Regions from separate parts of the Paraglaciecola sp. 2405UD69-4 genome, predicted to be linked through region 2. Evidence: predicted binding sites of a transcription regulator. Region 2 holds the regulator's gene; each other region holds the start of a gene.
What was found. Region 2 encodes MetJ, which represses methionine synthesis genes. Its sites were predicted from a motif close to TAGACGTCTAGACGTCTA; they were not measured.

Region 1 (9,920 bases), on a different contig from region 2:
CAAAATTAATCGGGTAGGGTCTCTAAACCACTGTAACATTCAATAACGTAATGATTAGGCATAAAACACTCAGCTGACGACTCTTTCATTTCATGTGCAAACCTTACTGGGTATTCGCTGGTTAAGAGCTCTCCGTCTGTCAACTCTGGGTAGATTTCATCGTAGCGCTTAATTTCGGTTTGGCTCACTCTACGGTGAATATGGGTACGATTAATTTGGCTGGGATCTCTAAGCCCTGCTGAAGCAATTAAGTCCATACAAGCCTTTACTGTCTCTTTTTGATACCTAGCAATACGACTAGCTTTGTCTCCAACCACTAAGCCTGCTTCTAGGGTTGGGTCTTGTGTTGCAATGCCTGTTGGACATTCATTGCTATTACAAACCAAAGACTGAACACAACCTAACGCCACCATCATGCCCCTAGCACTGTTGCAGACATCTGCACCTAAGGCTAAGTTTCGCACTAAGTGAAAGCCAGTAAAGACTTTGCCACTGGCGATAATTTTTATATCTTTCTTAAGATTAAAACCTACCAAAACATCGCGAATAAACACTAAAGCTTCAATTAAAGGCATACCCACAGAGTTACTATATTCCAAAGGTGCAGCACCTGTGCCACCCTCTCCGCCATCAACGGTAATGAAGTCTGGCTTGATATTAGTTTCAACCATAGCTTTACAAATGGCGACAAACTCACTTTTTCGGCCAACAGCTAGCTTGAAACCAACAGGTTTACCGCCAGACAAGTCGCGTAGCTTCTGAATAAAAAGCATCATACCTAAAGGGGTTTTGAAGGCCTTATGAGCAGGAGGTGAGTCAACTCTAGTACCGGGCTTAACGGTTCTGATTTGAGCAATTTCGATGGTGTTTTTATCCGCGGGTAATATTCCCCCATGGCCGGGTTTAGCGCCTTGAGACAGCTTAATCTCAATCATTTTTACATTATCTTTGGTAGCAGTTTTAGCGAACAGCTCTTCGCTAAATTTGCCCTTTTCATCACGACAACCAAAGTAACCTGTTCCAATTTGCCAAACTAAGTCTCCACCGTGTTGCAAGTGATAAGGACTAACACTTCCTTCCCCGGTATTATGATAAAAGCCACCTAGCTTAGCCCCCTTATTAAGGGCCTGAATAGCATTACCACTTAATGACCCAAAACTCATAGCTGAAACATTAAAGATACTGGCTTGATAAGGCTTTTTACAATCAGGTCCACCAATTTTTACCCTTGGATATAAAGCATGGGGATCGAGGTGGATTGCTGCCATAGAGTGACCTATCCATTCATACCCTACCTGACGAGTATCGAGTTTTGTTCCGTAAGGTACGGTATCTTTTTGCCCTTTAGCACGCTGATAAATCACCGAGCGGAACATGCGATTAATTGGAACACCATCTGTCTCTGACTCAAAAAAGTATTGGCGTACAAATGGCCTTAAAAACTCCATAACCCAGCGACCACGCCCCACTACAGGAAACGTTCGCCATAAAGCATGTTTAGTTTGGTACATGTCGTATATACCCGTTGCGGTCACAGGCAATAAAATTAAACATAACCACAATAAACCTGGCCATATAAAACTCAATAAAATGACTGTAAGCCAAGTAGCAATCGCACCTTTTACAAACCACTTCCGCATAAATTTGATCCTATCTTTCAGCTAGAAATTAACCATTAACACATATTAACCAAACACCGCCCAAATGACTGACGTACAGTGTTTTCAATAAGTTAACACTCGGGTGACATGACAGTTAAAGTTGCCAATTAATAACAGTTTTATTCTGCTGTTGTAATATTTTATTTGTTTGTGAAAAGTGCTGGCAGCCAAAAAAGCCACGGTAGGCTGATAAAGGCGAAGGATGAGGGGCTTGCAAAATATGATGTTTTTGCTTATCGATTACGTCACCTTTTTTTTGAGCATGGCTACCCCATAACAAAAAAACCAACCCTGTGTGTTTCAGGCTCAACTGCTTAATGACATACTCGGTAAAGCGCTCCCAACCTATTTTACTATGGGAATGAGCTTTACCTTCCTGTACCGTTAATACGGTATTGAGTAGCAACACCCCTTGCTGAGCCCAGCTATCTAAGCAGCCATGCTGTGGAATGGAAAAACCTTCGATATCAGTAGCGAGCTCTTTATAAATATTTCCCAAAGAAGGCGGGATTTTTACACCAGGCAACACAGAAAAGCTTAACCCATGGGCCTGTTTGGGTCCGTGATAAGGGTCTTGCCCTAAAATCACCACTTTAACCTTGTCAAACTCAGTCAAAGAAAACCCATTGAATACGTCCTCTGCTAATGGGTAGATTGTCTTGCCAGCAGCCCGCTCATCTTCAACATATTGCATAATATCTTGAAAATAAGGCTGCTGCTGTTCTTGAGCTAAAACATCCGCCCATTTTTGCATAGACTTAACTTATCCAAGCAGCGCTAACAAATGAGCTTTCAGGGCTTCATAGTCTGCAGGTAATTCAGCTGATAAGCCTTCTTTTCCTGCGCAATCAACCAAAGGTTGCGGCAAGCTGATAGGTTGCCCTAATACGTTTTCAACTGTTTCACGGAATTTTGCAGGATGCGCTGTACCTAAGAAAATACCAGTCTGCCCTTCTTCAAGCTTTCTAACCAAGGCTTTATAAGCAATAGCTGCGTGGGGTTCACTCACATAACCAAGTTGCGCTAACTGGCGCATAGCCACTTGGGTGTAATCTTCATCTACTGTATCACCAGAAATAACAGACTTATCAAGGTAACCTTGCTCGATAATCGCTTCGATACGGGGCCAGTTGTTAGGTTGGCTTACGTCCATAGCATTGGACATAGTAGCGACTGTATCTTTAGGATCCCACTCACCTGTTTTTAAGTAACGGGGCACAGTGTCATTTAAATTGGTCGCGGCAACAAAATGCTTAACAGGTAATCCCATTACTTTTGCAATTAAACCAGCTGTTAAATTACCAAAGTTACCACTAGGAACTGAAATCACTAAGTCTTGACGTTCTTCTTCAGAAAGCTGAGAAACCGCTTCAAAATAATAACAAACCTGAGCAGCTAAGCGGCTGATATTAATAGAATTTGCAGAGTTTAGATGTAAACCATCACGTACTTCAGGATCATCAAAAGCAGACTTTACAAGTTGCTGACAAGCATCAAAGTCATCTTCAATCGCCACAGTATGGATGTTGTCACCTAGGGTAGTGAACAGTTTCTCTTGCAGTTGGCTAATTTTGCCTTTCGGATACAAGATAACCACATTGATATTATCTATACCGTGAAACGCATGAGCTACAGCAGCACCAGTGTCACCAGAGGTAGCAGTCAAAATCGTAATAGGGTCACCGTTAGAAATAGCGGTTAGGCACTGGGCCATAAAGCGACCACCAAAATCTTTAAAAGCAAGGGTTGGCCCATGGAACAGCTCTAAACTGTATACATTGTCTGTTACTTTTGCCAAGGGTGCTTCAAATGCAAAAGCCTTAGTCACTATGCTTGCAACGGTTTCACGAGGTAACTCATCACCAATCAAGGTACTTAAAATTTCAATGCTACGTTCAACAAATGGCATTGCCAAAATCGCATCGATGTTTTCAAATTTTGGTAACTCTTTAGGAAAGTATAAACCTTGGTTTTTTCCTAGCCCTTTTTTAACTGCTTCTGCAAATGATGCTTGGTCTGCTGCATCTTTAAGATTTACAAGTTCCACTTTTCATACCTTTGTTTTCCAATTTCAAAACACTTAAGTTATGTACAGTGTTCATTCATTGCTACCGCACCTAAAATGCGCGGCTTGGTTTTCAACAATGACGCGAAGTTGCGCCGTTTTGGTCTAACTGACATATATGACTAAAGCCGGTGTCATTTTGAATATAATTGTCTGTTAACCATTGATTAATTTTTTCTGCGTTTTCTAAATTATCACAAACAGCAAATACCGTTGGTCCTGAGCCTGAAATACCAAAGGCTAGTGCCCCTTGTTGTTCTGCAAATGCACGGGACTCATCAAATTTAGGTAATAGAGACTTTCGATAAGGTTCGGCGATAACATCTTGCATCATGGCTGCGGCCAATGCTTCGTCTTCACGGTAAAGTGCATCAGTAAATACCGCCAACTGACGCCCAAACTTAATGGTATCAGCCATAGGCACTTGCTTAGGAAGAATATCACGCGCCGCAGCAGTGGATACGCTAATACCAGAATAACAAGATACCCAGTACCAATGTTTGAAACAGGGTAACTGCAAAGCCACTTGCTCTTTATGTTCAGCCATAAGGACTAAACCGCCTAAAAAGCATGGCGCTACGTTATCATAATGAATACTGCCACTGATTTGCCCTTCTAGCTCACCCATTACCAATAACAACTGGTTATCGGTAAAAGGGGCACTACCAAAATACTCAGTAAAAAACTGATTCAGTCCATGTAACGCTGCCACAATAGAGCTAGCGCTCGATCCTAAACCACTACCAATTGGCAAATGTTTGTGTAGTGTCAATTTTAAACCAGGAATTGAACTGGCGCTATGGCCTTGCTCTTGTAATACTTTTATAAAATGTTGGTAACAGCGGGTGACTATGTTGCTGTCTGGATCAGGAGGTAATTTATCAGCAAAACGTCCTTTAACTTCTAAACTAAACGTCTCTGCCACTTCAACTTCTACTTCATCACCTAATAGGCTGCCATCAATAGGTTTCAGGGCAGCGCCCAGTAAGTCAAAGCCAAGGCTGACATTACCAATTGAGGCAGGTGCGTATGCAACTAGCTTTGATTTATTCATATTCGAGCCTGACATTATACTGTTTGTTTCCAAGGCATAGTACGCATCACATCTGCAAATACGCCAGCGGCTGTCACTGCTGCACCTGCACCATATCCACGGATAACATAAGGAATAGGTTGATAGTAGCGACTATGGATTGCCAGTGCGTTCTCACCTTCTTTAACCATATAAAGTGGATGGGACTCATCCACCGCTTCAATACTCACCACACATTTTCCATGATCAATAGAGCCTACGTATCTAAGCACCTTACCTTCACTTTTAGCAGCTTCTACTCTTTTGGCAAAAGCAGCATCTATCTGTGGTAGGTTCGCCATAAACTCATCAATACTGCCACTTGCATCAAAGGATGCAGGTAATACTGGTTCAATGGTTATGTCTGCTAACTCTAGTTTCAGCCCAGCTTCACGGGCCATGATAAGTAATTTTCTGGCGACATCCATTCCACTTAAATCATCACGGGGGTCAGGCTCAGTAAAGCCATTCTTTTTAGCAATTTCTGTAGCCTGTGATAGGGTCAAACCTTCATCTAGCTTACCGAATACAAAAGATAGAGACCCTGACAGAATACCTTCGAATCGAACCAACTCATCACCTGCGTAGAACAAATGCTGCAAGTTATCAATAACAGGTAAGCCTGCACCAACTGTGGTTTCATATAAGAACTGACGATTTGTTTCTTGAACTGTATCTCGTAACAACTCATAAAACTCATAGCTAGCCGTATTAGCCTTCTTATTAGGTGTTACTACGTGAAAACCACTTTGCATCATCTCTGGATATTGTTCTGCAATCACAGTACTACTCGTACAGTCAATAATAACTGGGTTGATTAAGCTGTTGGCATGAACAAAGCCCGTTAATGCTTCGATTGAAAACTGTTCATCACTTTCGCTTAAAGCATCAGCCCAAGCTGAATTTAAATCGATACCACCTGCTTGTAACAAACATTTTTTACTGTTGGCGATACCGTAAACATTTAAACTGATATTACGCTCTAGCAATGAAGCTTGTTGGCGAGCCACTTGCTGCAAAAACTCTTTTCCTACGCTGCCACAGCCCACCAAAAATGCATCTATAGCATGTAAATCAGAGAAGAAGTTTTGATGTACAACTCGCACCGCCTTCTTAGCTTTCGCAGCTTCTATAACCGTAGAAATAGAACGCTCAGAAGAGCCTTGAGCAATAGCCACATTGTTTACACGTGCTTGAGATAGAGAGTTGAAAAACTTAGCCGCTAGCCCTTTAGAGTGGCGCATACCATCGCCCACCAAAGTAACAATAGCTAAATCGTGACGTACTTCGATTGGATCTAACAATTGGTTGCTAAGCTCTAAAGCAAAAGAGTCTTCTAACAAATCTAAAGCTCTATCCGCATCTTTGCTATGAATACAAAAGCTAATGCTATATTCAGAAGAAGATTGTGTAATCAAACTTATAGACACATTGGCATTCGACATAACCTCGAATACACGGCTAGCCATGCCTACCATGCCTTTCATTCCGGGCCCTGCCACATTGAACATAGTCATGTCGTCTAAATGGGAGATACCTTTTACGCTAGTCCACTTAGTACTGGCTTGATTACTAATCAAGGTACCTGGCGCTGCAGGATTTAAAGTATTACGGATCAAGCAAGGGATATGATGCTGTGCGATTGGACCAATAGTTTTAGGATGTAAAACTTTGGCGCCAAAGTAAGATAGCTCCATGGCTTCTTGATAGGTTAATTTATCAAGTAAAACTGCACCATCAACTTGGTTAGGATCGGCATTATAAACACCATCTACGTCTGTCCAGATTTCACAACATTCTGCATCGATACATGCCGCTAAAATAGCCGCAGAGTAATCAGAGCCATTGCGCCCTAATGTGACTTTTTCGCCCGCTTCATTTACTGCAACAAAACCTGGCATAATTAATACATTATCACCTGAAGTATCAACATCACTGAATCTTGCCTTACTTGCAGATACGTCAGCTATGCTATCTAGGTAATCACCTTCGGCAATAATATAATCAACAGGGTCAATTATTTGGTTACTTTGACCAATGGCATTTAAGATTTCACTAAAGATATTAACGCTAACGTACTCACCCACACTTAGTACTTTAGCAACCACTTGGTCTGGCGCACAGCCTAATAAGGCAAAGCCTTCTAGGTGTTGATTTAATTCATTTAATGTCTGTTGTACAAAATCAGCTAACTTAGTTGAGGTAAAATTTGGAACATTGTCTTGCAGATCATCAAGAATACCGAAAAGCACCATATTTAACTTTGCAAACAATTCGCCATAATCTTTACCCGCAGCGGCTTCGTCACACAATAAAGACAAGGCATTAGTAACGCCTTTTGGAGCAGACAAAACAACTGCTGCGCCAGTTTCGGTGTGACAAGACATACTAATGTCTTTCACTCTCAAGTAGCGTTCTGCGTCAGCAAGAGACGATCCACCAAACTTCAACACCTTCATTTTGTACTCCTTAATCTTTACTTAGCCATGTTTATATTTTTATTCGCTTTTCACAAAGCCAAATAACAAAAAAGCCCGCTTGGGCTGCGGGCTTTTAATGTGTAATGCGTATGCACTAGCCAGCGACCACCTCATAGAGGGTGATAATAATCATGCTGGTCGTAGTTGTTGTATTCATTTTCATGTGGGCAATTTGCCGTATAGACGTCTATATGTCAACCAACATATGTGGTTGTTTTGTTATTTGTTATATCTACTTTTACCAGAGCCCCTTAAATAGCCGTTTAGTTATTGCCATAACGCCAATAAAAACTATTATGTTGCCACTACATAAATGGCAAGAGAGCAATGTCTTTAAGCAAGCAATTAAATATAAATACGCCGTCCCCTGAGCAAGCTCTTACAGCGTCGTGGTTAGATAAAAAAGCATTAACCTTAACCATAAAAAGGGATGATCTTGTTCACCCTGTGATATCTGGAAATAAATGGCGCAAGCTAGTTTACCCATTAGCTGAAGCACAGCAAAAACAGGTAAAGCATATTATCAGTTTTGGCGGCGGATTCTCTAACCACCTGCATGCTTTAGGTTATTGCTGTTATAAATTAGGTATCAAGTTTACGGCCATAGTAAGAGGCGACTACTCCTCGAACCTCAGCCCCATGCTAAACGACTTGCTGGCATGGCAAACTCATGTGCAATATGTCAATCGTATTACCTATAAAAAGCGAAATGATCCAAGCTACTTAGAAGAACTCACAAAAGCATACCCTGATTCACTTATTATTCCTGAGGGCGGATCCCAGCAGCAGGCCTTAAAAGGCGTTGCAAATATCGTGACTGAATTACAGCATCAATACGATTACATTATTGCCCCAGTGGCAAGCGGTGGCACTTTAGCAGGTCTTATAAATTGTGCTGCTAACTTTTCACCGGCAACGCAAGTAATAGGCATTGGTGTTCTGAAGGGACAAGGCTACTTAGAAGAATTAGTCGCCTCTTTTTTGCCAAATGGACAAACTTATAGCAATTGGAAAATTATTCATGATTATCATTTTGGTGGCTATGGTAAGTCTACACCTGAGCTTAACCAGTTTTGCTCAGACTTTTTAGCACACTTTCATATCCCCATAGAGCCCGTTTACAGTGGTAAGTTATGCTATGGAATTAAAGACTTAGCGAACCGTGATTACTTTCCCAAAAACAGTAAGATACTCGCCCTGCATACAGGTGGTTTACAAGGCGCAAGATAATAGATTGCAAAATAAAACCTTTCTTTACAATGAATAATTAGTTCAAATAGCGCTCCAAATCGCAACAAGAGAAACACCAAGGTAATGAATTGGCAGCAGTGGTTAACCGGATTTGCCGGCGCCTCCCCTTTAGAATGGATAGCAACCATAGCGGGCTTTCTATGCGTATATTTACTTATAAAACGTAGTATATGGAGCTTTGCTTTCGGCTTGCTACAGGTCAGTATTTACACTTGGATTTTCTATGACGTTAAGCTGTACTCAGATATGGCACTGCATATTTTCTACGTTGGTTTTCAATTCTATGGATGGTGGATTTGGCGCCAGTCTAGCGATACAGATAACCGCATCATAGTTGCAAAGGGCTCCTTCAAAGAATACGCATTTTGGTTACTTTTAATCTCAATTAGCACTGTGATAGTAGGCACATTAATGCAGCGATATACAGATGCTAGCTTTCCCTACCCCGACGCCTTTACTACTTGTGCAAGCCTAGCCGCACAATGGTTGTTGTCCCATAAGAGATTATTAAACTGGAGCATATGGATTGTGGTAGATATAGTAGCCATTGCAATCTACTGGCAAAAAGGGTTATATCCAACCTCAGTACTGTACTGCTGTTTGTTAATCATGGCCTGTATCGGTCAGTGGCAGTGGTTTCAAAGTTTACAAAAGCAGCATTATAAAGGCTTAGCAAGTGATTAAAAGAATAGTGTTTTTAGGTGGTCCCTCAACAGGTAAAACAACCTTATGCGAAGCCTTAGCAAAAGAGCTCGGCACTATCACAGTGCCAGAATATGGCCGCGAATACTGGATTACCCACCAAGTCGATAGGCGTTTAACTCCAGAGCAGCTTTTACATATTGCTAAAATGCAAAACCAATGGGAAGACCAAGCAGCAGAAAAGGCCAACCATTACTTATTGTGTGATACTAGTGCCTTTACCACTTGGCATTTCGCATTACATTACCACCAGCAAGCTTTACCTGAATTAGAACAAATGGCACTAGATTGCTGGAAACGCTATGCATTGGTGGTGCTATGTGGCGACGAAATCCCCTACGACGATACCTGGGAGCGTTCAGGAGATGCTAATCGTCAAGAGTTTCAAGCTTTCAACCGTAGCTATATGCAACAACATAAGATCCCATACATAGAAGTAAAAGGCTCAATACAAGAGCGAGTCGAGTTAGTATCCAAAGAACTAACACTAGAATATTCCCAATAAGCCATGTAGCTCATGGCCTAAATTAGCCACTTTAATCAGCAATAATCAGTAACAGATAAATCTATTTTACATCCTCCTCTTGCACGGACATGAATTACTGATAGCATGCAGTTTTTGCTGTTTAACCTAATCTAATTGGATTTTCTTATGTCTCGTGTTTTGATCATTGGTGCCGGTGGTGTGG
Region 2 (9,920 bases):
ATGCCACTTCCATGGTGTTCCAATTCTTTTTGAATAGTATACAAATCTAAAAGAGCTTGGGTTGGGTGCTCGTTTGCACCATCACCACCATTGATGACAGGAATACGACTACCTTGAGCAAACTCAGCGACCGAGCCTGTATCTGGATGACGCATTGCTATAATGTCCGAATAGCCACTTAATACACGAGCGGTGTCATATAGTGACTCACCTTTGGCTAAAGCTGAGTTACTTAGCCCTGTTGTTTCACGAACTTCACCACCTAACAAATTAAATGCAGTACCAAAACTCACTCTAGTCCGGGTACTCGGCTCAAAAAACAAGTTTCCCAAAATAGCGCCATCTAAGACAGTGGTTCGCTTTTGTCTTTTTGCATAGGGCAACATTTGATGAGCAACATTAAAAACTTGCTCAATGGCCTCTCGGTCAAACTGATTTACCGACAGGATATGACCACCTTTAAAATTCATAAGACCTTCAACTCAAACACCAAACATAATGATTATTTTATCAAATATACTGCTTAGTCCCTAGTCCTAAACTCACCCTTTGTAATAAACAATGTCATAAACAAACTATTGGGGTCTAAGGAGTAATCAGCAAATGGGCCGCAATCTTGAAAACCATTTTTAAGGTACAACTGACGGGCGGGCTTGAAGAAATCTTGAGTGCCTGTTTCTAGGCTCAATTGCTTTAAGCCAATTTGTTGTCCGTGCTCAATAATATGCTGCAGTATATTTGTGGCGACACCTTTACGGTTATGGGACTCTGAAGTACGCATTGATTTAATTTCGCCATGCTTAGAGTTAAGTATTTTTAGTGCACCACAACCGAGTAATTCATCTCCTTGCCATGCACTCCAAAACCTAACATTGGCTTCACGCAAGCCTGACAAATCCAAGGCATGCACACTCTCTTTTGGTGAAGTGGCGTACATGTCATCTAAATGTTTTTGTAAAAGTTCTTTCACTTTTGGATGACGTAAATCATCAACTTTTATATTCACAAATAAAAAACCACGCTATCAATTCAGTGGAATGATGATAACGTGGGTAAGCTTTGTTTAGTACTAATGTTTATGTTGATTACTGCTCTGACGATTAGTATTTCTAGCCTTGTTTTGGCTACTAAAACTTTGCTTTTTTGACTGTGAGTTATTTCCCCTATAAGTTTGTTTGGAGCTATGTTTAACAGTCTTTGCCTTTTGATTTTGTTTCGTTGCTTTCGCTTGGCTTTGACGCTGATACTTGGCAGTTTGGGACTGTTTTTTATTGCCTGATTGCTGCCCCTTTGAGCTTCTGTTATCAACTGTAGATTGCTTTTTATAGTCCCTTTGTTGCTTTGTGTTAGCTTTATTTACATTAGACTTTCTATTTTGGTTTTCATAATTATTTCTTGTTGCCTGCTTGTTGCGCTTTTGCTCGGATCCTTTCGTATTTAAAGCATTTTTGACCCGTTGACTATTCAACTTTGTATTTTGAGTATCATATTTCAACACACGCTTTTTGTTATTTCTAAGATTAGACTGATCTTTTGTTAACACAGACTGACCTTTGCTTACATACTTTACGCGCTGGCCATTAACATGATATTGCACACCTCTTCTATGTTTTTGATCATGGCTCCAGCGTTGCGACTTTCTGATCTTTATAGTTTTAGCATTAGTCTTATGATGTGACCAATACTTACCAGAGTTACGTCTATAACTGTAGTCGATAAAAATGTGGCGCTTACGCCATTGAAATCCACCAAAATAAAAGCTCGGACGAATGTGAAACCCTGCACTCCAATACAAGCCTGCAACGAAAACACTGTGCAAAGGTCTATGCCATCTATAAGGTTGACGGTTATGCCACCACCAATTTCCGTATACCACCCTAGTGTCATAATAAGGTACGTACACCACTTCTTTTTGAACAGGTTGAATAACTATTTGATTATCTTGCTGCTCTACATTCAGGTATTCATTTTCATTCAGGTTACCATGAGCATAGGCCTTTTGGCGTAAGCTTTGGATACTGGCTAATACTTGTTCTTCACTAAATAAAAATGCGTCACCTAACTGTTGTAGCCACTGCAAATCATTACTCATAGTTTGTAGTAAATCCGTAAAAGGGATTAGTGCTTGCACACTAGGATCCCAGTCTTGGGTCTCAGCATAATCTAAGGCACCTTGCGCATCTATATTATCATTAGCCTTACGCCAACGTGCTGCTTGGACAACTTCTAAAGGGTAAGTAGATGCAACTAAGATATGAGATAACAGGGTATCTGGGTATAAGGCAATAGGCGCCAACATTTGGTCGAGTACGGCTTGCTCTAACTCAATATTTGTAGACTCATATTCAGAGCTGTCTTGTTCTTCAGCTTGTGCAAGCTGCACAACACCGGCAACAATGACACACAAAATAAAAATATATATCAGCAGGTATCTGTTTTGATTTCCCATAACGTTTCCTTCTTTGACATTAACAGCTCAGCAATAAAGCAAAGCAAATCGTAGGGATAGTTATACGCCTAGTAAACTTAACAGTGACTGAATACTTACTTAAAGTTAGTTTTATCTTTGTTTGTATGTATCGTTAACATTTCATCGACATGAAGATAATTAGCGCTTGGTATATTGCTCTGGTAAAAATTGATGACCTAACTTTTCAGTTTTAGTTTGAATATAATGACGATTATCATCGGTAACACCGTGATCAATTGGCACACGCTCTACTACGTTTATGCCTAAACTAGACAATGCAGCTCGTTTTTTAGGATTATTCGTCATGAGCTTAACGCTTTTGACTTTGAGGGTAGCAAGCATCAATTCACAAATGCTGTAATCCCTTAAATCTGCATCAAACCCTAAATGCTCATTGGCTTCTACTGTATCCATACCTTGATCTTGTAGCTGGTAGGCTTTTATCTTATTGAGTAAACCTATTCCCCGCCCTTCTTGACGAAGATAAAGCAGCACACCTTTTCCATTTTTGACAATATTTTGAAGGCCTTTTTCAAGCTGTGCGCCACAATCGCATCGAGTACTAAATAAAGCATCCCCAGTTAGACATTCTGAATGGATGCGGATGGGAATAATTTCTTCCTCTGTCCACTCTCCATATGACAAAGCAACATGCTCTTGATTAGACTCGCTTTCAACAAACCCATGAATGGTAAATTGCCCCCAGCGTGTAGGTAATTTTGCAGAGCTTACATATTGATACTTTTCAGAACTAACATTCATATTTTTCTATACAGACTTCAAATAGAGTAAAAAATTTCTGGCTGTGTACATTCTGGCCTTCATAAAGCGGCAAAAAATTGTACACACGACAGTACATAAACTTCTATGTAATCTACCCGATTTATAGATATATAGGATCAGTCAATGACAACAATAAAAGTATCAGACAATATGGGCACTAATTGTTTATTTACAAGCCCTTTACTTTTTTAAGGCTATCATGGGTAAAAGAAGCTGATTGAAGCTAGGAGTGGGTCTGAAACTCTAACAAGGAAACAGGCTTGGCAATGCCATAACCTTGGGCATAATCAATTCCTGCTTTACCAAGGGCAACCATAACCTCTGATGATTCCACAAACTTAGCTACGGTCTCCATACCCATTGCTTTAGTTATTTCGTGAATAGAACTCACCATAGCTAAATCGATTGGATCAACCAAAATATTCTTAACTAAACTCCCATCAATTTTTACTTGAGATACCGGCAGATTCTTTAGATAGTTGTATGAGGCAATACCACTCCCGAAACTGTCTAATGCAAAAGCACATCCCAATTTTTGGAAGGTATTCATAAAGTCTAAGGTTTCTTCCATTTTACCGATAGCCATACCTTCAGAGATTTCAAAACACACTTTTTGATAGGGAATATTGTGCTTTTCAAAGGCATTTAAAATAAATAGCTTTAGTTCTTTATCACCCAATGAGTAACCATTTATATTAATGCTTACTTGAGTTAATTCATTCAAATGCTCAGGGTTCTGGGTTAACCAGCCAAAGTAATACTCAATGACCCAACGATCAATTTTAGCAGTTAGATTGTAGCGCTCTGCGGCTGGTAAAAACTCTTCCGGAAAAATCACTTCTTTGTCTGCTGATTGCATTCTTAGCAACAACTCATATTGATGTCCTGAGCTTTTCTTACTTAAAGGTAAATAGTGCTGATAATGCAAACTAAACAAAGCATTTTCTAATGCATGATGAATTTTTGAAACCCAAGACAATTCGGCCTCATAGCGATGCATCTGTTGATCATCAGATGAGTAAGTGTGAATTTGATTACTCCCTTTCTCCTGAGCCAAATAGCATGCGGCATCAGCCATACTCATCAATTGCTCAGGCGTACCAATGTTAGCCTGCCAAGGTGCATGTCCAATGTTAAGGCCCAAGGTAAACACTCTATTTTCCCAGGTGAATCGAAATTCCTGCACCAGATTAAGAAGCTTATTCGCTAAGAGGTAAGCCATAGGCGCTTCATCCCCTTCTAACAGGACGGCAAATTCATCGCCCCCCACTCTAGCTAACATGCCTTTACCAGAAACCTCAGCATCTAATTTTAAAGACAGTTCTTTTATCAATAAGTCACCGGCTTTATGACCACAGGTGTCGTTAACAACCTTAACCTGATCTAAATCCAAGTAAAGCAATGCCAAATCCACTCGATCAACTTTAGCGTTATGCAAGGCTTTTTGTAATCGAGCGTCAAACTCACGGCGGTTATAAATTCCTGTCAATGAATCATGACTGGCTTGGTATTCTAGGCTAAGGTTTGACTGCTTACGCTCGGTTACATCAAACATAGAGCCAAATACATACCGCGTTTCTTTGTCTTCTTTTATCTGCCCTGAAATCGAAAACCAAAATTCGCTACCGTCTTTGCGTATCCCTTTAACTTCTTTGCCAATTACTTTGCCATTTTTATGAATTTCCCCAATCATCAACTCTCTATCATTGTGGTCAGAATAAAACTGCTCAGCATTTTCGATATTTTCTAATAAATCTTTTGGCGTTTCATAACCAAACAACTGGCACATGGCTGGATTAACTAAAATAAGTGTGCCATCAACATTAGAGGCATAGAGGCCTTCTGCAGAATTTTGAAATAATGAGTAGTAACGATGTAAATCGGTAATCGCAGACTCTTGCTTAAGGTGATGCCTTTTGGTTACGACCCTCTCATGCCCTTCAATGGAAAGAGCAATCAAAATCATGCCGAGAATATTCACAGTCGTAAATATTAATGAAATAGACTCAAATGTAGGAACTGTGGCTAAGTACAAACTAATACGAGTAAAGCCACTTATAGCGATTAAAGAAATACCACCTAGACACACTAAATTAGCCAGTCTTTTATCACTTTCGTTGTAAATGAAGGCTATGATTAAAATAATTAAGCAAGACAGGGCTGACATAAGCACAGCAAAAATAATTTGGCTATTAGTATCTGCTGAAAATGCCATTGCCACAGTAACAAACCCTAAAGCATAAAATGAGTGACGCCATATAGTTGGAACAATTTCTAATATAGAAAAAGTGACTTTTGCGATAGTAATAAGCAATACACCAAACAAAGCTGCGCTTATATTGGAGATGTAGGCAGTAAAACCGGTAAATTGACCTAGAACACCTTTGATGTTTAAAAAAAGTAATAGGAAAGTGCCGTTAGATACTGCAAACCAATAACGAATAGGGCTACGCAAAAGTATGTAGGTAGCAAAAAAATAGCATCCTAACAAAGCTAGAGCGCCACATACCACGCCAGTTGCTAACAATAAAAGCTCTTCATTCGCTATTAATGCTGATTGCCTAGCTAAAGTAACGGGAAATACGATTGGCCCATCATCACGGACCTTGAAAAAAACTTTAACAACAGGCTGGCGCGGATCGATTGGTACCATAAATAGCCGGTGCTGAAATGGCCTTTTATCAAACTCCCGCTTAGCTCCCATTAAATAAGAACTTAATATTCGGTTTTTATCATCTAATAAATACACATCAACATAATCAAGCATGGGATTACCAATTTTAAACACAAAAGGTTCATCGCTTGACACTGCTCGGTACAGATCGACGGTTCCCCATAAGCTTTCATGCTTTTTGAGCTTATTTGGAATAGTATTTTGTTGCCAGGTCTGCAGATTTTGAACATCAGATAACTGCACATTTTTATGGGCTTTCAGCCATGTTATTTTATTGAGGAGATCAATATGCTCAACGTCATTGTCAAAATAAACGTCTTTAGCGTGGGCGACAGTACTCAATAAAAACAGCACAATCACAAAGCTCTTAACCCAAAGATTAAAAATCTTAATTATCATATTGATCTTATAATACCCTTATAGGCTGTTTGATTTTAAAATCGACAAATTTAACTACTTACCTAACATCTATTAGCATACTCGCACTCAAAGCAAGAGTACTATATCTATCATAAACCTCAATGTCGTCAAATGGTTGCGTTAAATCCATGATAAATATTTTTCTCTTGGGCCTTCTGAGTAAGCTAGCGGCTATTGAGATAGGCTAATGCAACTATTCGTTTTCTAACAAATTAGCTGCAACGCCTTACTTGACACTAGTCTCAAGTAAAGTAAGTTCGTTGATTGGAGTTGCAGGTATAGTAAAATCCGCCTCTTCTAATCAAGCTTACACTTTAATATATTGACTAAGGACATTTATGAAAAAGCTAAAAGCGATAACCTTTAGTGCTGCGATATGTGCTCTAAACACCTTCTCTCCAACCCTTTTTGCAGCTGATATTGCTGCTGGTAAGACAAAAGCTGGCATCTGCGCAGCATGCCATGGTGCGAGTGGTATTTCACAGATCCCTACATATCCGAATTTAGCCGGCCAAAAAGAACAGTACTTAGTATTGCAGCTTAAAGCGTTTCGCGATGGTGAACGCAAAAATATGGTCATGGCGCCAATGGCAACAGCACTAAGTGACACCGATATTGATAACCTTTCAGCTTATTTTGCTAGCTTAGATCCATCTGGAAAATAACACTTTAACTCCCCTTAAATACAGAGAGCAACATGACAGAAGACTTTCAAGCTATCACTCGCTTTATAGTGGAAATAGAACAGTTAAAAAATGTAGATCGTAAAATTAAACCTGTAGGCGTAAACCGCTATGAGAATAGTGCTGAACATAGTTGGCAGATAGCTTTACTGGCACTCACCCTACTCCCTTACGCTGAGCAACCAACAGATCACCTAAAGGTTGTCACTATGCTTCTACTACATGACATAGTAGAAATTGACACGGGAGATAAGTTTGCTTACGACGCTAATCACGATGACTATGAAAATGAGCTAGCCGCAGCAAAACGTATTTTTGCGATTTTACCTGACTCTCAAGGAGCTAAATATCTAGCGCTATGGATAGAGTTCGAACATGCCAATACCCCTGAAGCCAAATTTGCAAAAGCAATAGATAGGTTAATGCCAGTTATTCAAAATATTCATAATGGCTGCCAAAGCTGGTTAGAACATGACATTGCTATTGAGCAAGTACTTGCAAAAAATATTGCGATAGAGGGCGCTCATCCGAGCCTTTGGCAGTGGATAAAAGCACAAGTGATAGAAAAAGGTACACAAGCTGGCGTTAGACTCAAATAAAGCAAATTTTCATCTAAGCTTGCCCCATAAAATAATACTCAGTAATAGATATCAATTTTAATGGAAAATTGGTCCTAGTTAGCGTTTGTACGTATATATAAATAATTCAATCTTAACTAAGCTAGAACTGGAAACTAACATGATCACCTTGCACCACTTAAATAATTCAAGATCACAGCGAATTTTATGGTTATTGGAAGAGCTAAAGTTAGACTACAAAATAGAAACTTATCAAAGAGATAAAGAAACCAATTTAGCACCTGAATCACTGAAATTAATTCATCCTCTGGGCAAATCTCCTATCATTACCGATGGAGACACAAGTATTGCCGAATCTGGGGCTATTATTGAGTATTTAATCAGTCGCTATGGTGAACAAAGCGCTGAGCTAACCAAAACCACAGAAAATACCCCCTCTCACTGGCAATATGTATACTGGCTCCACTTTGCCGAAGGTACCCTCATGCCGCCACTGGTAGCAAAGTTAGTACTTGATAAAACCCGCGAAAAAGCCAAACCTTGGTTTGTCAAAATAATCGCCAACAAAATAGTCGATAAAATTATGGCTGCCTATTATGGCCCTATCATCAAAGGGAATATGCAGTTTATCGAACAACATTTAGCAAAAAATGAATGGTTTGCCGGAAATGAACTAACAGGAGCTGATGTCCAAATGAGCTTCCCCTTAGAAGCGGCAGTAGCAAGAGGAGCTGCTACTGATTTACCAAACGTAAAGCGTTTTGTAACAGCCATACACGGGAGAGCTGCTTATCAAAAAGCTTTGGTCAAAGGTGGGCAATATGATTACGCTTAGCGTACCGATGCGCTGAGTTTAAATATACGCAGCACTTAAATGTAGCAGTGCTGCAACGCCATTAATTAATCTTCTTCGACATCCATTTCTATATCTAAGCCCATCTCTTGCATCAAACGTCTTGCTTCTTTTGGTATTCGTTGCCCGTTATCTTTTTCAAGATCTTCGTCATCAGGCAGAGGCTGGCCAGTAAAGGCATGTAAAAATGCCTCACATAATAGTTCAGAGTTAGTTGCATGCCTTAGGTTATTTACCTGACGTCTAGTGCGCTCATCGGTCAAAACTTTCAATACTTTGAGTGGGATAGAAACCGTGACTTTTTTAACCAATTCACTTTTTTTACCATGCTCAGCGTACGGATGGATATACTCTCCATTCCACTTTGTAGGATCTGCCATTGCTAAAATTTACCAAGTTTTATCTTTCTTATACGGGGAAATTCTAAACATTACGCAGAAAAGGTCAACGATAGACTGCTAAACATCTTGACGGCTTTCCATACAAAGCTTATTTTAGACGTCTAAACGGCTATATTTATTTGGAGTAACACCATGGTGTCTTACGCACGCGGCATAGATGCATTAAATCAATCATTATCAGAAGTAAAAGATATCGATGTGTCTTTTGAATTTTTCCCTCCTAAGACTGAATCTATGGAACAAACGCTGTGGAAGTCCGTTGAACGTTTAGCGCCACTTAAGCCTGCTTATATGTCGGTAACCTATGGTGCTAATAGTGGTGAGCGAGACAGAACCCATGATGTGGTAAAACGTATTCAAGCAGAAACGGGGATCAAATCTGTTCCTCATTTAACCTGTGTGGATGCCTCTAGAGAGGAACTAATCCAAATAGCAAAAGACTATTGGGATAGCGGTATTCGCAAGATTGTTGCATTAAGAGGGGATTTACCAGAAGGCACTGCTAAGCCCCAATCCTACGCTTCTGATCTTGTTACATTATTAAAAGACGTCGCCGACTTTGACATTGCGGTAGCCGCTTATCCAGAAAAACACCCTGAAGCGCCTAATGCTCAATTTGATTTACTCAATCTAAAACGCAAAGCCGATGCTGGGGCAACCGAGGCAATCAGCCAGTTCTTTTTTGACGCTGAAGTTTTTTTACGTTTCCGTGACCGAGCTGCAGCAGCAGGAATTGATTTAGATATTGTACCAGGCATATTACCCGTTACTAACTACCAAACCTTACAACGTTTTGCTGGTTTTACTAACGTCCATGTTCCTCAGTGGCTACACAAGATGTATGACGGTCTTGATAAAGATGACCAAACAACTCGTAACCTAATGGGTGCAAGCATAGCAATGGATATGGTGAAAGTATTAGCAAAAGAAGGGATCAGAAACTTTCACTTTTATACATTAAATCGTAGCGAATTAAGTTATGCCATTTGCCATATGCTAGGCGTTAGAGCAGACTAACAACTCATTCCAACAACCATTAGTTATTTAATGCTTAACAG
Region 3 (9,920 bases), on a different contig from region 2:
CCTTTAGATATACATCTGGCACAGGGTATTTCCCGTGGTGATAGAATGGAGTGGGTTATTCAAAAGTCTGTGGAATTGGGCGTTAAAGAAATTACACCTATCATCACCGAGCGATGTGGTGTCAAACTCAACCCACAACGTTGGCAAAAAAAGCATGAACAATGGCTTAAAGTAGCAATTGGAGCATGTGAACAAAGTGGTAGAAATATACTGCCAATACTTAACCCCCCTACTCTTTTTGCAGACTGGGTTACCATGTCCACCAACCAGTTAAGATTGACACTGCACCCCAGAGCAGAACAAGCTTTTAGGCATGTCAGCATACCTCAAGCAGGTGTGAGGCTACTAATCGGTCCTGAAGGAGGCTTTACTGATCAAGAAATATATAAAACCGAACAGAATGGCTTCCAAACGGTGCAGCTTGGTCCGAGAGTATTACGTACAGAAACAGCAGCAATTACTTCAATTTCAGCACTTCAGGCAATTCACGGCGACTTATAACAAGAATATAAAACAGAGGGAAATACGTAAGGGATTAGCAAAGAGTTAAACTAGCAAATGATGACAGTCCATGTTGGACTGCCATCAAACATACTACTAGTGCAGCATTCTTGTTTTAATCGTGCCATCAATTTTTTGTAATTGCTCAAACGCTTCACCCGCATAATCGGCTTCAACATCAATAACTACATAACCAATATTCTCATTTGTTTGTAAATATTGAGCTGCGATATTTAGACCTTTTTCAGCAAACGCTTGGTTGATTTGGGTTAATACTCCAGGTGCATTTTTATGAATATGCAGTAAACGTGATCGATCTGTATGCTCAGGTAAAGACACTTCAGGGAAATTAACAGCAGATAAAGTAGAGCCGTTATCGCTGTATTTAGCCAACTTACCAGCGACTTCAATACCAATATTTTGCTGAGCTTCTTGAGTACTACCACCAACATGGGGCGTTAAAATAACATTTTCAAATTTAGTCAGCGGCGATTCAAATAGTTCATTATTAGACTTAGGCTCCACTGGGAATACATCCACTGCCGCACCAGCTAATTTACCACTTTCTAAAGCAGCGACTAAAGCATCTATCTCAATAATGGTTCCGCGAGCAGCATTCATTAATATCGCGCCGTCTTTCATCATGGCGAACTCTTTAGGCCCAAACATGTTTTGAGTTTGTACTGTTTCAGGAACATGCAAACTTACAACGTCCGAGGTATTCAATAATTGCTCTAAGGTTTTAACTTGAGTTGAGTTACCTAAAACCAACTTGCTTTCAATATCATAGAACTGTACATGCATACCTAAATGTTCAGCGAGAATACTTAATTGCGTACCAATATGCCCATATCCAATGATACCTAAGGTTTTACCTCTGGCTTCAAATGAACCGACAGCACTCTTATCCCACACACCACGGTGAGCTTTCGCATTTTTAGCAGGAATGTCTCTTAGTAATAAAATCATTTGGCCAAGGGCAAGCTCTGCAACCGATCTAGTATTCGAAAATGGCGCGTTAAAAACTGGAATACCACGCTTTTGTGTGGCTTTAAGATCAACTTGATTGGTACCAATACAAAAACAGCCAACGGCCACTAACTTGTTCGCAGCATTAATAACCGCTTCCGTTAATTGGGTGCGAGAGCGGATACCGATAAAATGAACATCTTTAATTTTTTCAATTAACTCATCTTCTGGTAGTGACGTTTTTAGGTACTCGATATTTTCATAGCCATTGGAATGTAAGGTGTCTACTGCACTTTGGTGCAAGCCTTCCAACAACAAAATTTTAATTTTTTCTTTAGGTAATGACACTTTGCTCATAAGGATTCCCAGTTAAGAATTGCAATTAAAGACATCTGGACGTCTATTTGGATGAGAAAATAACAGAAAGCTAAGCATTAAGAAAGGTAAAAGATTGGATTAGTTAGACCAATTTATTAATTAGATATTCTTCGAAAAAACACTTGTTAAAAGAACACTAAAAAGCAGGCAGTAACCAAGTGCTTACTGCCTGCTTTTCAAGTGCTATTTTATAGTTTAGCTCGGCACTAAAGAAACATTTTCAAGGCATTCAAGCGCGTCTAAATTCTGCAGAGCTAACTGGCAACCATTCCCATAAAGGCCATAACCTTCAGAGCAATCTACCTGCCACTGACGCAACACATAGGCTGCTACAGCAGCTCGTTGCTTAATCGCTAACATACCTTTATCCATTCCATAATCCATTTCGATTGCCCTAGACTGGTTGAGCTTAGGATGAGGGATAAGTATTAATTCTACAAACCGGTTCCACTGTTCGTCATAGGGACTGGCCTCATGAACATGAAGCGCTTCTTCCATAAGATCAATAAAGGTAAAACGGGTACACACAAAGTCTCTAAATCTATTATTTTTTCTATCGAAGGCACGCACATGCCACCTATGACCATTATTAACCAATGAATGGGGAACAATAGCTCTTGTGGTTTCCCCAGAGCTAACTGATACATAACCACACTTAATTGCCTTTTTATTATGAATAGCTCGCATCAGACCACTAATAATATGGGTATCAGGATGGATCAAACGTACAGCATCAAAACATTGTTCTGTGGGTTGAACCCCAGTCGAAATCCCGTTACCAAAGCCACGGCTTAAAGATGACAAAATCACTTCAGGATCATGACGAAATATAGCCTGAAAGTCTTCGGTGCGATGATAACTCTTGGTTTGATGTTGGAGCACGAGGTTGTTGGGGGCTAACTCTTTATAAGTACTAAAATCTCGAGTACTTGCTGCTAACCCTGTTTTAAAGCGATGAATTAAATCAGTCCGTGCAACATGCCCAAAGAACTGCAAACTAAAATCAATAAAAGCTAAGCGATCTCGTTGTGCATGGGGTAACTCAGCTAAGTTTTTTTGAATTAAAGTGTCATTGGCCATTTTGTGCTCCTTTCATAGAAAGACTCATAATGAGTCGATATATCCAGATTAAATCACACCCTTCTTAAATACAATCATTTTGATTGCATCTTTTTCATGAGTTGATTTTCTATATCTATTATTTCAAATCCAAATTAAATAATTTAAGCCCGTGTATGTGATCCAATTAGACTTCACCTTTATAATGCAGCTAATTAGTCGTACTTAAGGAATTACAAAATGCTATTGCAACTTTCACCACTCCAAGCGCGAGTTATTGGTGTATTACTTGAGAAAGAAATCACTACCCCAGACCAATACCCCCTTTCTTTGAATGCTCTCACCCTAGGCTGTAACCAAAAAAGTAATCGAGAGCCTGTTATGCAATTAACTGAGTCTGAGGTACAAAACACCTTAGACGAGCTACGAGATAAAAAATTAATTTTTGAACATACAAGCTCTGGTAGCAGAGTGACTAAATACAAACATAGATTTTGTAATACTGAATTTAGTGATCTGAAATTCAGCCGCCAACAACTAGCTATTATATGCGTTATGTTATTACGTGGCCCGCAAACACCCGGTGAATTGAGAACTCGTACCAACCGATTAGCTGAGTTTGCGAATGTTGATGAAGTAGAAACCGCGCTTGGTTCCCTACATAACTTAAATGATCTGCAGTTGATCACTAAATTAGAACGAGAGCCCGGCAAGCGAGAGTCCCGTTATGGACACCTATTCTGCGGTGACATAGATTCAGAGGTAAATACGCCTTTACAAGCCTCGAATCCCTCTACGGCAAATGTAACAGGCTCAAACAAGATCGAGCGCAAAGAAACCAAGCAACGTATGAGTCGCATTGTTATTCATCAAGGTACAGTGTACCTATGTGGACAAGTTTGCGCAGATGCTACCCAAGGGATAGAGCAACAAACTCAAACCATGCTTGATAAAGTTGAGCAATTGTTAGCTGACGCTGGCAGTGATAAAGAGCATATGCTCAGTGCAACTATCTATATCAAAGACATGCAAGATTTTGCGGCCATGAATCAAGTGTGGGATAACTGGGTTCCTGAAGGTTTTGCTCCGGCTCGAGCTTGTGTACAAGCATCAATGGCTAGACCGGAACTACTAGTAGAAATATCCGTCATCGCAGCACAAAAATAACTAACAAAGATTGTTTTCTCAGCCTATTTTGATTCTGCAAAAAATGTCAATGAAGCAAATGAGTAACGTCGCCACACCTTTAATAATTAGGGTATGGCGAGTCTAACTTATGAAAGTTTCTTTAAGCACTGTAGTATCCATGCTTTTAGCTGCTGTTCAGACAAGCCACCGGAGACTCTTTCTATCTCTTTGCCATGGTGAAAAAATATTAAAGTGGGGATGCTTCTAATACTAGCTTCAGCAGAAATTTGCTGGGCTTGTTCCGTATTTACTTTTGCAAAAAGTATAGACTCAGACTGTTTGGCTACAGTTTCAAAAACCGGAGCCATAGCCTGACAAGGTCCACACCAAGTCGCCCAAAAATCAACGATCACTGGTAAATCGTTTTTTTCGATGTAGCGATAGAAATTAGAGCCAGTCAAGTCAACATAAGTGCTTGGAGCAGCTACTTTTTTGCATTTACCACACTTAGCTGAAGTATGGCTTTTACCTTCGGGTATTCGATTAATGGCAAAACAATGAGAGCAAACTAAATGCATTATAATCCTATTGATAATATATCTGTGTTAGAAAATGTAAGTTGATTATCTTCCCTTATTATCCAATTTTTAATGTGTAATTGCATGGCATCTAATCCTCCAATTTCTTTCAAAAAGTTATCAACCAAAGGTTTTTCAGATCCATTAAATTGATAATAACAGTTCAATACTCTTTGTACTTTCCATTGATGAAAACTAGCTATCGCACGGCGCTCGGTAACTTCGCCGATTGTAAAGCTATGCTCACCAATGCTTCTAGGTATTGCTGTGTTGTCAGGGTTCTCTGTGCTCCACTTTTCAAGATGTTTAACCGTACTTTCTAGTACGGGCCACTGCTCTTTAAACATCCTTTTTAACAAGGAAAGTAAACTCGTGGGAACCTCATCATTGTTTAAGTACCTACCTTCTGGAACATTTTTTTGATTCATCCTCAATACCCATTTAACAACATTGGGCGCCAGTGTATGCATAATTTTCCCTGGAGCAGGATCTCTGAATAGGTGGGCATAAAGGGGCCCCATTAATGCAAAATCTCCAACACAGGGTTTCGTCCCAAGTAAATAATCATGCTCAGCAAAGTGCTCATTCAAAAGCTTTAACACATGATTTTCATACCAATCCTCAATCGCAGGAATACTTTTCTCGGTTATCCCTAACATAGGAACAAAGCCCTTAAACTTCGCACCTACTTTTTTACCTACATAAGCACGAACAAAACTCGGCATATTAGGGAATACGACTTTTCCAAATTCTTCATAGATAAAAGGAAAATTATCTTTATTCCATCGATAATGCATAGCGGGTATTACCAGCCACTCATCTCCCCATATTTCAAATAGTTGAGAAACAAGTTTTTGCTTAGCAGTAACTGGGGTAACAGAGCGACTCGTGGGGGCTTGTTCTAGGGTATCTATTATATGAGCTGTATCTTGTAAATATTCACCAGCAGGAGTTTTTAACACCGGAACATAACGTACCCCAGTGTTAGGTACTATTACATTCTTGTACACTTTTAATGAGGAAAAAACCTCACGGTAAGCTAGTTGTTTATAATTTAGATATGATCTAGCCTTGCCTGTGTAAAGTGACATTGGCGCACCATATAAAGTGTATTCGTTAGACATGTAAATTCGCTTAAAGAGACTAAAGGGACATTGCTTAAACCGCCTTAAGCCTAAATACCTTTCAAATAAACGCCATTTATTTTACGAATACATAACAATAAATTACCTTATCAACCCTAACTGCAAGTCTTTATTTGATGTCTGTCATACTCAATAGCTTACTCACAGTATTCCAATTTCTAGCTGTGGCTGCGACACCTAAATACTTCTCTACTTTTGCCGCTAATTTTGAGCGGCCAATTCCATCTGGTGCATGCAGATAAAAAGCCGTGCCCAATAGCTCAAAGGTTTCACTCGCGGCTTTTAACCCCATTAAACTTTGTAAATCTGCAGAAGCAGCAGGCTTTGCTAAAAAATATACATGCAGGGTTTTAGGTTCTAGTTCTGCATTTTTAAAAGGATTACTGTTAGCTAAATCACTAAAGGATTCAGCAGTAAAGGCCATCACATTAATATTAAAACCAAACTTACTATTAATATTGGCTTTTATTTCAGATGCCAATAACTCGGCATTCTCACTTTGATGGAATAAAGATACATTGCCACTTTGAATATAGGTTTTAACCTCACTACAACCCATTGCCATTAAAAGGGATGACAAATGTTTCATGGGCAAACTATTTTTGCCACCAACATTTATGCCTCTTAATAGTACGATGAACTGTTTCACTAATTAGCCGCCAAAAAAGCCATTAAATTAGTAAGCATTTCTGCATGTTTAGGGTTAGCCTTTGGTACATCACAAGGCATAATTTCTTCAAGTAACGAGCCATCTATACCAATCTCAGAAACTTGCTCTTCATTAATAACCACATCAGCATGGCAAATTTCTAGCTCTTTAGGTAATTCATACAAAACACTAGTAGCCTGGTTGTACTCCATCAAACTTTTAACTCCAACAATTGGAGTAGTTCTATCGGCAGTAGAATGGGCGGCAAAAATAGGTAAGTCTACCTTGGCACCTTTTTCTAATAATTCCCTAACTGAAAAAATCACTTCAACCAATTCAAAAGCAGCAAAACGCGCGACCTGGGGGTACTTATATGGATTGGCATTCTCGGATTGATAATCACCATCTAAAAACTTTGCGAGTAACTGTATTCCCCATATATTCGCCATAAACTCTACGTTGGGATCTAATGCTAAGGCACCTGAAAACAAGGTTAAACCACTCACTTTTTCGGGATGTTGTAAAATGTATTCGGTAGCCAATGCACCGCCCGTTGAGAACCCACCTAAATAAATCTTATCACCTAGTTGCTCAGAGATAGCAGTCACCTTAGCAATATGTGAACGCCATCTATCAGCAAGCTCTGAGTCTTCCATATCAGCGTCTGGATCTATTTTTCCATGGCCAGGAAGCAGCGCCACAACCACATTAAAGCCTTCTTGATAGACGGCTTTAGCAATAGAGCGAAAGTAAAACGGTGAGTCACTTAGGCCATGAAACAACACCATCACTTTTTCAGTTTTAGCACCGTGATGCAAAATATAAGGGGCATTTTTGTCATTTCTTAACGCACTTGAGCAAACCCTAAACACATTTACCTCAGGATTTACGCAGCCTTGTGTAGACCCAAGCTCTGCCTGATAAAGTCCATCAAACTCGTCAAAAATAGGTTCAATGCTTTGAGCAGCAACAAAAAATGAAAAAGTGGTAGTTAAAAAAAGTACTAGGATAGACGTTTTCATATAGAGTATGTCTTGTTTTAAATTGTACTCATACTAATCTTAGTCACCTCAAGTGTTCAACCATAACCTACGAATATAATTAGGATTTTTGTTAAGCCACTAACGAAAGGCAGCATAAATAAGAGGCACACAAGGGTTAGCAAAATCCCTTGTGTTACATGGACGTTATGAAAAGCTCCCTTAACACTTCAGCAAAAATGCCTTTTTAGATTAGCTCTATCCACTGATAAACACCACATACAAAAATGGCGCCTAAGGCGCCATTCATAATCTTAATAACTTTTTACTTATGCGAAATAAGCTTCTAAATCATCAGAGCCGCCAATTAGCTTGCCACCGATAAAGACTTGAGGCCAAGACTCATTACCAGATAGAGCTTTAAGACCAGTGAAAGAAATCTCACGTCCCATTACAAACTCTTCATAAGCTAAACCTTTTTCGTCAAGCAGGTTCTTTGCTTTAGCACAGAATGGACAGCCAGGTTTAGTTAACACAGCTACTGGCTCAGGTTTAACAGCACTTGGAGCAATATACTCAAGCATAGTGTCTGCATCAGATACTTCAAACGGGTCGCCTGGTAAGTCAGGCTCGATGAACATTTTGTCCACTATGCCATCTTTAACCAACATAGAATAACGCCAGCTACGCTTTCCAAATCCTAAGTCAGCCTTATCTACTAATAGGCCCATGCCATCGGTAAATTCACCATTTCCATCAGGGATTAGAGTAACATTATCTGACTCTTGATCTTCAGCCCAAGCATTCATGACAAAGGTATCGTTAACTGACATACATACAATTTCATCTACGCCATTAGCTTTGAAAACATTTGCTAGTTCATTGTAGCGAGGTAAATGAGTAGAAGAACAAGTTGGTGTAAATGCTCCTGGAAGAGAAAATACAACCACTGTTTTACCTTTAAAAAGCTCATCGGTTGACACTTTTACCCACTCATCATTAACACGAGCTGGAAAAGTACAACTAGGGACTGCTTGACCTTCTTTATTTTCGAAATTTGGATTAGACATAAATTTTTATCCTTACATGTTTTGCTTGAATGGGGCCTGTGCCTCAAAGTGAAATTATAATAACCATATGATAGAAATATTAAAAATGATTAAAATAGATATCTACAATCTATTTTTTAGATTAACTCTAAATCTAATCTTTAAAAAAGCCACTATCTTGTTGGCTCAACATAGCTTCGATATCTTCAATATCAGGAAGTTCTGTTGTTTCTGCGTCTTTACTTGCCCCACAAGGAATAGATTTTCCTTCTTCAGCCCATTCACCTAAATCAATGAGTTGACATTGTTTACTACAAAATGGACGAAATTGACTTGTAGGTATCCACTCAACCTTGGTTTGACAGTGGGGGCAATTCACTACAGTAGGCATATTAATATTGCTCTTTATGGTTTATTTAACAACAAGCTAATTTAAAGTTAACGGTAGAGTCGACAGCGGTACTACCATTCATATCAGCGACAAATAACGTAAAACGAATTGCATAACGGTATTTATTGCCTGATAACATAGGATAATATCCTTGGTCAGTTGCAGCCAATACTCGTATCAACTCGTTTTTGTCTTCAGCAATACCTTGATAAAAGCCTTTTTCGGCCTCAACGTCTGTAAAGCGCCCTCTTTCTCTTAAAAAGGACAAAGTAACTTCCATCGATTGCTGAATTGGCTTAAGTTCTTCTAACCATGCCAACACCTGCTGTTGTTTAAAAGCTAGAGGTTGTTGTAACCAATAGTGTAAATTAGGTAAATCAAAACTACAGGTGCCACCAGGAATAGAAAACCTTTGTCTTATTGATGACAGTAAGCGGTCTTCTTTTAATTCTGCACCAACTTTTTTGTTAGTTCTTAATGATTCTCTAAGGCGTAATATTTTTTTAAGGGCAAACTGCAATGCCTCTTCATCAATATTGGGGTGTTTAGACCAAATCACTAGGTTTTTTTCATGGAGCTCAATATCTTTGAGCACATCATTACGCAGGTCTATGCGCTCTGTTAAGTCTAACAGAGTAAAGAGACAGTCTAAAAAATTGATATATTGCCAGTCTTCAACAGCATTCTTGCCTTGCTCAAGCTGCTTAAATAACTGCTCAAGTCTGAGGTAAATTCGCACCTTTTCATTGAGAGGAAATTCATAAATAGCTTGAGACATTGTGACCTTTAAATTTGTTACGTGGTAATTCACGTTATTGAACGAGTAAATACCATTGTAAAGAATTTTTAGTCAAATCAATAGGCTAAAATTGTTAGCTAGTTTTATTTTTAGCCAAATCTAAATATCTATGATGTAGCAAACTGACTTGTTGCTGTAAATTTTCAGTTGGGCCATTGTTATCAATTACATCATCAGCAAACGCCAACCTTTGCTCCCTAGTGGCTTGGGATTTCATAATTGCTTGAATTTGCTCAGTATTACTTTTATCTCTGAGTATGGTTCGCGCCAATTGCTGGCTTTCAGAAACATCAA

Region 1: a site for MetJ is predicted at 7,451-7,468, ahead of thrA (bifunctional aspartate kinase/homoserine dehydrogenase I). Genes of this name have one in related genera too.
Region 3: a site for MetJ is predicted at 1,856-1,873, ahead of serA (phosphoglycerate dehydrogenase). Genes of this name have one in related genera too.

What each region holds. Positions count from the first base shown of each region.
Region 1 covers NZ_JBLIXM010000001.1:726,832-736,751, reverse strand. The annotation lists gene ACMUMK_RS03300 (FMN-binding glutamate synthase family protein) at 6-1,640, opposite strand; gene ung (uracil-DNA glycosylase) at 1,756-2,415, opposite strand; gene thrC (threonine synthase) at 2,425-3,708, opposite strand; gene thrB (homoserine kinase) at 3,800-4,795, opposite strand; gene thrA (bifunctional aspartate kinase/homoserine dehydrogenase I) at 4,795-7,257, opposite strand; gene ACMUMK_RS03275 (1-aminocyclopropane-1-carboxylate deaminase/D-cysteine desulfhydrase) at 7,606-8,508, shown strand; gene pnuC (nicotinamide riboside transporter PnuC) at 8,593-9,213, shown strand; gene ACMUMK_RS03265 (AAA family ATPase) at 9,206-9,736, shown strand; gene ACMUMK_RS03260 (saccharopine dehydrogenase family protein) at 9,884-9,920, shown strand, end outside.
Region 2 covers NZ_JBLIXM010000003.1:69,119-79,038, reverse strand. The annotation lists gene ACMUMK_RS12500 (aspartate carbamoyltransferase) at 1-470, opposite strand, end outside; gene ACMUMK_RS12495 (GNAT family N-acetyltransferase) at 524-1,006, opposite strand; gene ACMUMK_RS12490 (DUF3300 domain-containing protein) at 1,070-2,449, opposite strand; gene ribA (GTP cyclohydrolase II) at 2,609-3,232, opposite strand; gene ACMUMK_RS12480 (EAL domain-containing protein) at 3,477-6,326, opposite strand; gene ACMUMK_RS12475 (c-type cytochrome) at 6,686-7,012, shown strand; gene ACMUMK_RS12470 (HD domain-containing protein) at 7,045-7,629, shown strand; gene ACMUMK_RS12465 (glutathione S-transferase) at 7,769-8,443, shown strand; gene metJ (met regulon transcriptional regulator MetJ) at 8,509-8,841, opposite strand; gene metF (methylenetetrahydrofolate reductase) at 8,995-9,879, shown strand.
Region 3 covers NZ_JBLIXM010000005.1:2,717-12,636, forward strand. The annotation lists gene ACMUMK_RS15370 (16S rRNA (uracil(1498)-N(3))-methyltransferase) at 1-501, shown strand, start outside; gene serA (phosphoglycerate dehydrogenase) at 598-1,827, opposite strand; gene ACMUMK_RS15380 (WYL domain-containing protein) at 2,044-2,928, opposite strand; gene ACMUMK_RS15385 (DUF480 domain-containing protein) at 3,154-4,074, shown strand; gene trxC (thioredoxin TrxC) at 4,182-4,613, opposite strand; gene ACMUMK_RS15395 (glutathione S-transferase N-terminal domain-containing protein) at 4,613-5,737, opposite strand; gene ACMUMK_RS15400 (DUF1697 domain-containing protein) at 5,868-6,407, opposite strand; gene ACMUMK_RS15405 (alpha/beta hydrolase) at 6,407-7,429, opposite strand; gene ACMUMK_RS15410 (glutathione peroxidase) at 7,717-8,457, opposite strand; gene yacG (DNA gyrase inhibitor YacG) at 8,591-8,827, opposite strand; gene zapD (cell division protein ZapD) at 8,853-9,605, opposite strand; gene coaE (dephospho-CoA kinase) at 9,700-9,920, opposite strand, start outside.